2 regions of the Shewanella sp. SG44-6 genome follow, and region 1 is predicted to be linked to the other one. Evidence: predicted binding sites of a transcription regulator. Region 1 holds the regulator's gene; the other holds the start of a gene.
What was found. The regulator FliA, encoded in region 1, starts transcription of late flagellar genes. The targets are predictions, from matches to a motif close to CTAAAGNTNNNNNNNNNNNNGCCGATA.
Positions count from the first base shown of each region.

Region 1 (9,053 bases):
TACGAGGTTCAGGTGATGATGAAGTCGATAATGAACTTGATGCTGAACTTGGGCGATATACTCTGCGTCGCCCCAAAGCTTTAATTCGCTGCTGCAGTAACAGTATTGCATCGTCTTTATTGGTCGCAATATCTTCAAAGCGTTTTGGTAAAAAATCTAATGCGCCGGCTTCTAACGCATCAAGTGTCGCTTTGGCACCATCATGAGTTAATGATGAAAACATTAAAATTGGAGTGGGGTTAGTAGCCATGATTTCACGCACAGCAGTAATACCATCCATCACTGGCATTTCAATGTCCATGGTAATGACTTGAGGCTTTAACTTTGCAGCCATTTCAACAGCTTCTTTACCGTTAACAGCAACAGCAACGACTTCGAGATCAGGATCTTTATTAACAATCTCACTGACTCGACGTCGAAAAAAGCTAGAATCATCTACAACTAATACTTTTATGGCCATTGAATTCCTTAAATAATGGAACTTTTTTTATTTTTTGCTTTTGGCGTAATGTTTCAGTAGTCCTGGCACATCTAAAATAAGTGCAATACCACCATCTGATGTAATTGTTGCCCCCGCCATTCCTGGCGTACCTTGTAACATACTGCCAAGTGGTTTGATGACAACTTCTTCTTGCCCAATTAATGCATCAACAACGAAACCGATTTGCATCGTACCAAGTTGAACAATCACAACATGGCCATGCTTCTTATCACCATGCTTAAATGTCGATTTCTTACTGTGCAACCAATGTTCTAGATAAAATAATGGCACGGCTTTATTACGGAAAATAACCGTTAATTGACCATCGACAATATTGGTTTTGGTTAAATCTAAATTAAATATCTCATTAACACTCGATAATGGCAGAGCGAAAACTTGATTAGACACATCAACCATCAAGGTTGGCATGATAGCCAAGGTTAACGGCACTTTAATTTCAAGTGTGGTGCCCTTACCTTTCATCGAATCAATGTAGACAGTACCATTGAGTTGATTTATGCGGGTTTTCACCACATCCATACCCACACCACGGCCTGAAATGTCTGAGATTTCAACTTTAGTTGAAAACCCTGGAGCGAAAATCAGATTATACGCTTCGTTATCAGTCATTCTCGAGGCGGCATCTTCATCGAGCACACCACGACTTATCGCAATTTGTTTTAGCTTTTCAGGATCCATGCCAGCGCCATCATCCTCAATTTTCAGCAGGATGTGATCACCTTCTTGGCTAGCCGATAAGGTAATAGTACCGGTTCGGGATTTACCATTTGCTTCACGAGTCACCGGCATTTCAATACCGTGGTCGACTGAGTTTCTCACTAAGTGGACCAAAGGATCGGCTAAAGCCTCAACTAAATTTTTATCAAGATCGGTGTCTTCACCAATCATCACTAAATCAATTTCTTTATTTAATGTACGCGCTAAATCTCGAACAACCCGTGGGAAACGACCAAATACTTTCTTGATAGGTTGCATGCGCGTCTTCATCACCGCACCTTGTAAATCAGCGGTCACCAAATCAAGGTTAGCAAGTGCTTTTGACATTTCCTCGTCTTCACGATTAATGCCTAAGCTCACCAGTCGATTACGGACTAATACCAATTCACCAACCATATTCATGATTTGATCTAAACGAGCGGTATCTACGCGAACTGTGGTTTCACCTTGTGGCACAGACGACGCTTTGACTGGGGCTTTATCTGCTAAGGGTTCAACTTTTGGCACAACGGCTGGAGTCGATGGCATAACTGGCTTAGCAACTGGAGTCGGAGCGGGTTTTGCTGCCGGTGGAGGAGTAACCACTTTAGCAGATTCTGCAGCAACCGGAGTTGATTGCACTTTCGCTACTGGGGCAGTGCCTTTACCGTGTAATTCATCTAAAAGACGTTCAAACTCATCGTCGGTGATTTCATCTGAGTCTACTGCGGGTTGAGCAACTGGTGTACTTGCAGGTTTAGCGGCAACCACTGGTTCGTCTTTGGCTTTAAATGAACCTGAGCCGTGTAACTCATCTAAGAGTGCTTCAAATTCGTCATCGGTAATTTCGTCACTGCTTTTTGCTGGTGCTGGTTTTGAGTCAATATTGTCTTTCTTTATTGCAGAAGATTTAGATGCAACAGGACTGTTACCTGAACCGTGTAAGGCATCAAGCAAGGCTTCAAATTCTAACTCATCAATTTCATCAATGCTGCCAGAATCAGACGTTTCTGCCGTAAAAGAACTCACATCTTCAATAACTTCAGGCTCGTTAACCTCAACTACATTTTCGATAGGTTCAAGTTCTGCAGCCGACATCTCTGAGGGTAATGGCGCACCTGAGCTTAATAATTTGAGTTTCGCAAGTAGCATTGGATCGGCAGGGTCTTGTTCTTGTCCCTGTTGAGTTTGAGCAAACATTGTATTAATGGCGTCGACCGCTTGCAAAATAATATCCATTAATTCTGCATTTACGCCACGTTTTCCGGTGCGCAATAAATCGAACGTATTTTCAGCTTCATGACACACGTCAACCATCGGCTTTAAGCTTAAAAAACCAGCTCCGCCTTTGACAGTATGAAATCCACGGAAAATAGCATTAAGTAAATCACTGTCATCAGGATTATTTTCAAGGGCAACTAGCTGCTCTTGTAGAAGCTCTAAAATCTCACCAGCTTCAATTAAAAAGTCCTGGAGTATCTCTTCATCAACATCAAAGGACATTAAATTGACTCCTAATTAGAAACCCAGACTTGATAGCAGATCGTCTACTTCATCCTGACCTGTCACCACATCTTCACGCAGTTCTGCATTCATGATGGGGCCTTCTGCTTCTATTTTATTATCGTTTATCGTTGGCGATGACTCAGTAATATGATCACCAAACACCGTTAGCATTGAAACTAAATTACTTTCTACTTCACGAACTAAATCAATCACTCGACGGATCATTTGGCCAGTTAAGTCTTGGAAGTCTTGCGCCATTAAAATTTGATTTAATAGCTCTCGAAGACGATTACAATCATTTTCACTGTGTAACATAAACTGCTGAACATCATGGCAAAGTGATTTAAACTCACCCAACTCGATGTCACGACGCATCAATTTATCCCACATTGGCGTTACTGATTGAATATTACTGATAATGGTATCGGCCAAAGGTAGACATTCTTCAACTGCATCCATGGTTTTATTAGCAGCTTGCTCTGTCATATCGATAACGTAGTTTAATCTTTCTTTAGCATCCGGAATTTCGGTATTGGCTAATTCAGATAAACGGTTATCAATTTGAAAATCTTTTAATGCACTATGAAGTTGTCGAGTTAACTTACCCACTTCTTCAAAAAGCTCACGCTGCAATGGTGTAGCAAGCTCCCTGATGACGTCATCAGCTTTATCTTGCTGACCTAAGGTAAGCAATTCAACAAGTTCTTGGGCCTGTTCGAGAGTGATTAACCCCGATATTGATGCCTGCATGACTTATCCTTGCTTATGCGAGTCGTTCAAAGATTTTATCTAACTTTTCTTTTAACGTTGCGGCGGTGAAAGGCTTTACCACATAACCATTTACCCCAGCTTGCGCTGCAGCAATAATTTGTTCACGCTTGGCTTCTGCGGTTACCATCAATACGGGTAAATGCTTTAACGAATCATCTGCACGGATTGCTCTAAGTAAATCAATACCTTGCATTCCAGGCATGTTCCAGTCTGTTACTACAAAATCAAAATCGCCTTTTTGTAACATAGGTAGGGCTGTTGAGCCATCATCTGCTTCTTGGGTATTATTAAATCCCAAATCTCGCAACAAGTTCTTAATGATACGCCTCATTGTTGAAAAATCGTCAACAATAAGAATCTTCATATTCTTGTCCAAGGTTTCCTCCGGTGAGCTGACACTCGTTTGCTCTAAATAAGTTATTATTCTTGTGTCCAATGCTTGAGTTTAGCTTTTAATCTGAGCATTGCCTGACTTAATATCTGGCTTACACGCGATTCACTAACATCAAGGATGGCACCGATTTCTTTTAAATTTAATGCTTCGTTGTAATATAACGACAACACTAACGCATCTCTTTCTGGCAATGTCTTAATTGCTTCAACCAATGCAGATTGGAATTGAATTTCAGCAAGCGAGTCAAAGGCCTCATCTGGCGATTCATTATCTGTGATTAACACATCTTGCGAAACACCAAGATCTTCTATGCCTATGATTTTACCAACAGAAACATCATTTAAGATATGATGGTACTCATCGAGCGACATTTCAAGCTTTTCAGCAATTTCAGTATCATAAGCATCACGACCAAGCTGTTGCTCTAATTCATCAATTACTTGTGCAACTCGACGATTATTACGGTGAACTGAGCGTGGAACCCAATCACCACGACGAATTTCATCTATCATCGCTCCACGAATTCTAATGCCAGCAAAAGTTTCAAACTTAGCACCTTTGCTGTTATCAAATTTTGATGAGGCCTCAAGCAACCCCATCATTCCAGCTTGTAACAGGTCATCAAGTTGCACCGATGCTGGTAATCTTGCCAGCATATGATGAGCAATTCTTTTTACCAACGGTGCATACTGTTCAATGATAGACGTTTTGTTATCGAACTGAGTATACGCTGCGGCTTTATTCACCCGTTCTTCCTTCTTGTATCGGCTTACGTTGTACAAGACGTTCAACAAAAAATTCTAAATGACCACCGGGTTGCTGTGGCACAGGCCAAGTCATAATTTTATTGGCTAATCCGTGGTAAGCAATGGCTGAAGGTGATTTAGGATAAGCCTCAACGACTAGTTTTTGTTTACGAACTGCTTTACGTAAATTCTCATCAAAGGGAATGGTTGCCACCAACTCCAATGCAACATCTAGAAATCTATCTGTCACTTTACTGAGTTTAGCAAATAATTCCATACCTTCTCGTAAACTACGTACCATATTTGCCACAATTTTGAAGTGGAACACACCATGTTCACGACTTAGTATCTTAATTAACGCATAAGCATCGGTAATCGATGTTGGTTCGTCACAAACCACAATTAATACATCTTGTGATGCACGAGAAAAACTCAGCACCATATCTGATATACCGGCAGCAGTATCAACAATTAAAATATCAAACTGAGTCCGCATTTCACTAAATGCACGGATCAAGCCGGCATGTTGTGCTGGTGTCAATTCAACCATCGCTTGTGAACCTGATGTAGCAGGAACAATACCGATACCTTTGGGTCCGCGTACAATGATGTCATCTAATTCGGCATCACCTGACAAAACATGAGATAAATTTTTCTCAGCACGTATCCCGAGCATCACATCGACATTGGCTAAACCTAAATCGGCATCAAGTACTAATACACGTTTGCCCTTTTCGGCTAATGCTACCGCAGTATTAATTGACACACTTGTTTTACCAACTCCGCCTTTACCACCGGATACGGCAATTACTTTAACTTTATCGTTATTTGGATGATTCATCATACGTAAACCACTTGCTTGATCCCGAGTCATATCTTTACTCAAATGCATAGGCTGTGTCATTAGACCACACTGTGTCTTGTGATAATTGTTGTTCAGTTTCATTTAACGCCGCGAGAGCTTTCTTGGCTAGCTCTAGTGTATCTGCGACTTTCATGTCCTCAGGAACACGTTGACCGTCAGTAACATAGCTTAATGGTAACTCATTTTGAATCAATACGCTCAATGCACCTGCAATTGATATTGATTCATCTAATTTTGTTAAAATCGCACCCGCTAATGGAATACGTTTAAAATGTTCTACAGCATCTTGTAAGACACGGCGCTGGCCTGTCGCTGACAAGACTAAGTAACTCCGAATGGGGATCCTACTATTTGCCGTCAAATTATCAAGTTGCTGATATAAGCGCATATCTCGCTGCCCCATACCGGCGGTATCGATTAATACTAACTTACGATTCCTAAATTGATAAAGAATTTGTTCTAATTCGGCTAAATCATGTGCTTGCTTCACCGGACAGCCCATTATTTTGCCATAAGTTGCTAATTGCTCATAGGCACCAATACGATAATGATCTGTGGTAATCAATGCCACCTGCTCGGGGCCATGATGGGCAGCAAATCGAGCTGCTATTTTAGCTAAAGAAGTCGTCTTACCTACACCTGTTGGGCCAACAAAAGCGACCACACCACCACGTTTGACAATATCATCACCTTGGTTATCGAGTAAGTTAGCTAAGCTTTGCGGTAGCGCTCTTACCAAGTCGGCTGGCGTATAATGTTGACTCAATCCTGCTAGTTTAGCAGCAACTGCAGGAGAAAACTCTGCGGCAATCAATTTACTTTCAAGCATAGCACCAACTGGATCGGTACGCTTTTTTTGGTCTTTCATTAACGATGACACTTGATGAGTCAATAAGTTACGTAATGAAGCCATTTCTTCACGTAACGCGTCCATATCATCAGATTGATTTCTATTGGTTTTTTTAGCGTGTTCAGGCGCGACCGGCGCTTTTAACGTCGATGTAGGCTTAGCTGTCTTTGCCCCTTGTAATTGACGCGCCCACTCAGGTAATTCAGGTTCATCTTGGCGAACAGACATCTGTTGTTTCATGCGATTATGCTGTTTTTCAAGCAATGCTTGAAGAGAATCTGCTTCCGGTGGCGGATTTACCTTAGATTGAGCTTTCATTACAGGCTTAGCGCCTATTGAGACGCGATCCTCACTGACATCCATAAAGCTAGTCGTTGGCGCTTGCGATGCAATAGAAGCCTTAGGTTCATCATAATCGACTGCGGCGACAATTTCGATTCCACCTGCTACTTTTTTATTTGACATAATGACAGCGTCAGAGCCTAAGGTCTCTTTTACTTGAGCCAATGCTTCGCGCATATCTTTGGCAAAAAATCGTTTAATTTTCACTTATGCACCTCAATAAACTGACGTTATCACTATTGGCCAACAGCAGAAACAATTCTAATTTGTTTCTCATCGGGTATTTCTTGATAAGAAATCACTCGTAAATTTGGAATAGTGTATTTAACAAATCTGGACAGCGTTGACCTCAACATACCAGAGGTCAATAAAATGGCTGGTTGCCCTACCATTTCTTGCTTCTGTGCAGCATCTAACAATGACTGCTGCATGCGTTCTGCAAGGCCGGGTTCAATATTCGGTCCTTCACCGCCAGTCGCCTGCATAGACTTATGCAACATTTGTTCCAACTCTGGCGCCAATGTAATGACAGGTATTTCAAGTTCAGGCCCAGAGATTTCTTGTACTATCATGCGTTTTAGCGCTATACGCACTGCTGCAGTTAAGACTTCGGTATCATTACTCTTGGTGCCGTACTCTAATAATGTCTGCACTATGGTGCGTAAATCACGAACCGAGACACCTTCGTTAAGTAAGTTTTGCATGACTTTAACAACCGAACCCAACGGCATAATATCAGGCACAAAACCATCGACTAATTTAGGCGAGTTCTTGCTCAGCATATCCATTAACTGCTGCACTTCTTCATAACCTAATAGTTTGGCTGCATTATTACTCAATAACTGACTAATATGCGTTGCCACAACCGTTGCGGTATCGACGACGGTATAACCTAATGTTTGTGCATGTTCACGTTGTTCTGGTGTGATCCACACCGCCTCTAAACCAAAAGCGGGGTCTCGGGTGTCAATACCGTCAAGCTTACCGTAAACCTGACCAGGATTGATCGCTAGCTCACAATCATGTCTAACTTCAGCCTCACCTACCACCACACCCATTAAGGAAATACGATATGCATTTGGCGATAAGTCTAGATTGTCACGAATATGCACCGCTGGCACTAAAAAACCTAATTCTTGTGACAATTTTTTACGCACACCTTTAATTCGGCCTAATAACTCACCACCCTGAGACTTATCAACCAATGGAATTAACCGATATCCCACTTCCAGACCGATAGTATCAACATGGCGCACATCATCCCAACTTAACTCTTTAGGTTCTTTATCTCTAGCTTCTACTGGCCCTTTGGTCGCCAGTGTCAGTGCCGCTTGTTTTTTGTCAACATTCCGCTTGTAGACAAAGTACGCTGCACCAGCAGTAATAAATGCGAAGGTCAAAAATGCCACATGAGGCATTCCAGGCACAATACCCATGATAAACAGTAACCCAGCAGCAATGGCTAATGATTTGTGACTGTCAAACATCTGACTAAACATCATTTGGCCCATATCACCAGATTCATTTTGACGCGTTACCATTAACGCGGCTGCAATTGATAATAATAAACCGGGAATTTGCGCAACCAAGCCATCACCGATGGTCAGCAAAGTATAAATTTCTACTGCACTAGAAAAATCAAGGTCATGCTGAACGATACCAATCACAAAGCCACCGAGTATATTGATGACAAGAATCATAATACCGGCGATAGCATCACCTTTAACGAACTTTGAAGCACCGTCCATCGCACCATAAAAGTCGGCTTCACGAGTCACTTCAGCACGGCGAATACGCGCCTGGTCTTGGGTTAAGGTGCCAGCATTTAAATCAGCATCAATGGCCATTTGCTTACCCGGCATAGCATCCAAGGTAAATCGAGCACTCACCTCAGCAATACGCCCCGCACCTTTAGTTACCACAGCAAAGTTAATGATAATAAGAATAATGAACACCACTAAACCAACCGCATAGTTTCCGCCAATAACTACAGAACCAAAGGCTTCAATCACTTTACCCGCAGCATCACCACCATTATGACCTTCGAGCAATACAATACGGGTGGAGGCAACGTTAAGCGCGAGTCTTAATAAAGTAGCAACCAGTAAGACTGTCGGAAATGCAGCAAAATCAAGGGGTCTGTCTGAATAAATAGCAACAAGTAACACAACTAATGCTAACGCGATATTGAATGAAAATAGGATATCGAGTAAAAAAGCAGGAATGGGTAAAACTACCATCCCAAGCGCAGCAAGTACCAATAAAGGTGTACCGATACCTTTAAATGTCGATGGTCTTATTTGTTTAAACTGCCCGAAAGCTGCTTTTGCATCCATAGAGGGGAACCCTTTGTATAGTCTATTGCGAAATACTATGTTTTT
Region 1 covers NZ_JACJER010000019.1:2,184-11,236, reverse strand. The annotation lists gene H5185_RS05455 (chemotaxis response regulator protein-glutamate methylesterase) at 1-460, opposite strand, end outside; gene H5185_RS05450 (chemotaxis protein CheA) at 488-2,701, opposite strand; gene H5185_RS05445 (protein phosphatase CheZ) at 2,717-3,454, opposite strand; gene cheY (chemotaxis response regulator CheY) at 3,468-3,851, opposite strand; gene H5185_RS05435 (RNA polymerase sigma factor FliA) at 3,896-4,615, opposite strand; gene H5185_RS05430 (MinD/ParA family protein) at 4,608-5,489, opposite strand; gene flhF (flagellar biosynthesis protein FlhF) at 5,494-6,879, opposite strand; gene flhA (flagellar biosynthesis protein FlhA) at 6,909-9,008, opposite strand.

Region 2 (3,180 bases), on a different contig from region 1:
GTAATCACCCCGGGAACATCTTTTAATAATTCACCAATCGATCGCACTATGGGTTTGAACTTAGGTTGTAAAAAGCCAGAACCAGATGCAAACGAGCCTTTTTCACGAATACGGATAATAATTTGCTGACCTAAAGACTCAATTTCAATCGCACCATCGACGATTTCTTCATTAAGCTTTTCAGCCATTTTCTTAACTTGCTCGTTAATATTTTCTTGTGAAGATGCAGCATCTTTTTTAACAGCTTCAGCTTCTTGCTGCGCTGTTGCTGCGGCATTACCGCCACGCTGTTCACCGCTTTGTTTTTGGGTTCCACCAGCATTGTCATCTTCACCGGCCTGATATTCTATGGTTGGTTGAGTCATTTCATTAGTCTGTTGATTAATGATCTCAATAGGCGTGGGATCGGGTCGACCAGGGCGAAATTCCAATGCAATAACAGAGGTGCCTTTGGGGATATCTTTTACTTCAACTTTGTTTTGTACCCCAAATGCATACTTCATTGAACCGGCAATCTGCTTAAATTTCATCACGTCCATTTCAGAGAACGCTAATAACAACACGAAGAAGCACATAAGCAATGACATTAAGTCTGCAAAGGTGGCAAGCCACATGGGGGCGCCTGCTGGTGGACAATCACACTTGGCCTTAGCCATGAGTTACTCTCCGTCCGTTGTATCGATTTTTCTTAATTTTTCAGCCAAATAATTCTTCAGGAAGCCTTCGATCACCCGTGGATTTTGTCCATCTTGAATAGCTAATACCGCATCCATAATAAGATTACGATTAAGCAATTCTTCGTTCATACGTAATGATAATTTATCCGCCATTGGGATAGCGATCATGTTGGCGATCACTGCGCCATAAAGTGTCGTTAACAAAGCGACCGCCATTGATGGCCCAATGGATTTAGGATCATCCATGTTAGATAACATCGCCACCAAGCCGACAAGTGTACCAATCATTCCCATTGCAGGGGCTACATCACCCATAGCTTTAAAAATGCCAATACCGGTTTTATGCCGCTCTTCTGTCAAGGTAATGTCTTTTTCTAGCGCATTACGCACGACATCGCCATCATGGCCATCAACCAACATATCGACAGCTTTCTGCATAAAGCTGTTAGTTATAACCGCCTCTTCTAATGCTAAGAAGCCCCCTTTACGGGCTGCATCAGCCATGGTGACAGCTTGTTCGATTAAATCTTCAGGTTTGTCTAATTTGAACATGAAGGCTTTCATGCCAATCTTTATCGAACCTAAAAATTGTTTTAGGTTAAATTTCATCATCACAACAAATAATGAGCCAGCAACAACAATCAAAATTGACGGTACATCGATAAATAATCCGATACCACCACTAGTCACCATCGCACCAATAATAAATGCAAAAGCACCAATAATACCTATTAGGGTAGCTAAATCCACAACCTCTCCTCAATCGCAGTCATTGCGCTGCCTATTTGTGCCGCTTTATCGTGCTGTGAGCACATACTGTATAACCTGAACAACGGGGCATATTGTTGCTTAACTATATTGCCCATCGTTATGTATTACAGCAACAGTTTCAATACTATTTTATGCTATCAATTTTAAATTATGACTTGTTATCGGACAAACTCGGCTCAAGTTTAGCTTGTTTTTGCACATTCTAAACAAAATTCAATAACAAAGCGTGCTGTTGAGCAAATATCCAGCGACTGTATTTGACCGATACGCTGGGCTGATATACCTTGTCACTCGCGTAATGAAAGGAATATTAATTGTGGCAAAAAAACCAGAAAACCTCAGTTTTGAACAATCATTAACTGAACTTGAAACCATTGTTGCTCATTTAGAGCAAGGCGAAGTGTCTCTGGATGACGCGCTTAAACAATTTGAGCGTGGTATTAAGTTAGTCAGACAAAGCCAAGCAAAACTTGAACAAGCACAGCAAAAAGTCTCTATATTACTAAATGAAGATGATGCTGAATTTGTGCCATTCACTGTTGAAAGTGAATAATCGTCACAGAGTGTGTATTAAATAATAGGTCTTGATACGTGTTAGCTGAAGCGATAACAACATACCAAAAGCGCGTTAATGTTACTCTTAACGAGCATTTAACTTTGCTTGATGATGCCGCCCCAGATTTAAAAGCAGCCATGCTGCATGGGGCATTATTAGGCGGTAAACGCATTAGACCATTTTTGGTCTACAGTGTCGGTGATATGCTGGGTGTCAATATCAATGCGCTGGATAAAGCTGCCGCAGCCATTGAATGTATTCATGCATATTCTTTAATACATGATGACTTACCGGCTATGGACAACGACGCACTTCGTCGTGGTCAACCCACGGTACATGTTGCCTTTAATGAAGCCACTGCAATTCTTGCTGGAGACGCACTTCAAACATTAGCGTTTGAAATTATCACCGCTCCGAGCAATGACTTACACCCAAAGCAGCAAATCGCCATGGTGAGAGCACTTGCCAAAGCCTCTGGGTACCAGGGCATGTGTGGTGGACAAGCAATTGATCTTAGTGCTACCGATCACAGTATCAATATAGAAAGATTAACCGAATTACATAATAAAAAAACCGGTGCGTTGATTACTTGTGCCGTAGAGCTCGCGTTGATTGCTGCAGATATACCCGATGAGCACTATCAACTCATGATGAAATACGCTCACACGCTTGGATTAGCTTTTCAAGTTCAGGATGATATTTTAGATATCACCGCAAGCACTGAAGAGCTAGGAAAACCCCAAGGCAGCGATCAGCAATCGAATAAAAGCACTTTTCCGAAACTACTTGGTCTCGATGGTGCCAAAGCCTGTGCAGAACAACTAATACAAGATGCACTATCAGCGCTGACTAAATTACCATACAATAGCCAGTTAATTGCAGACTTCGCCCACTACATTATTGAGCGAAGATTATAATAAAGAGTCAGACAATCTCGCTATGAGCTTCGATATTTCTAAATTCCCAGTACTAGCAAAAGCTAATACACCAGAAGAATTGAGGAAGTTACCTCAAGGTTTACTTCCACAAGTGTCTGATGAACTCAGACAGTTCTTACTTCAGTCTGTTGGTATTTCTAGCGGACATTTCGCTTCTGGCTTAGGCACAGTTGAATTAACTGTGGCACTTCATTACGTCTACAATACCCCATTCGATCGATTAATTTGGGACGTAGGC
Region 2 covers NZ_JACJER010000040.1:20,623-23,802, forward strand. The annotation lists gene H5185_RS09335 (flagellar motor protein MotB) at 1-656, opposite strand, end outside; gene pomA (flagellar motor protein PomA) at 660-1,427, opposite strand; gene xseB (exodeoxyribonuclease VII small subunit) at 1,765-2,001, shown strand; gene ispA ((2E,6E)-farnesyl diphosphate synthase) at 2,040-2,921, shown strand; gene dxs (1-deoxy-D-xylulose-5-phosphate synthase) at 2,944-3,180, shown strand, end outside.
Region 2: pomA (flagellar motor protein PomA) is a predicted target of FliA. The motif match lies at 1,608-1,634, and genes of this name have one in related genera.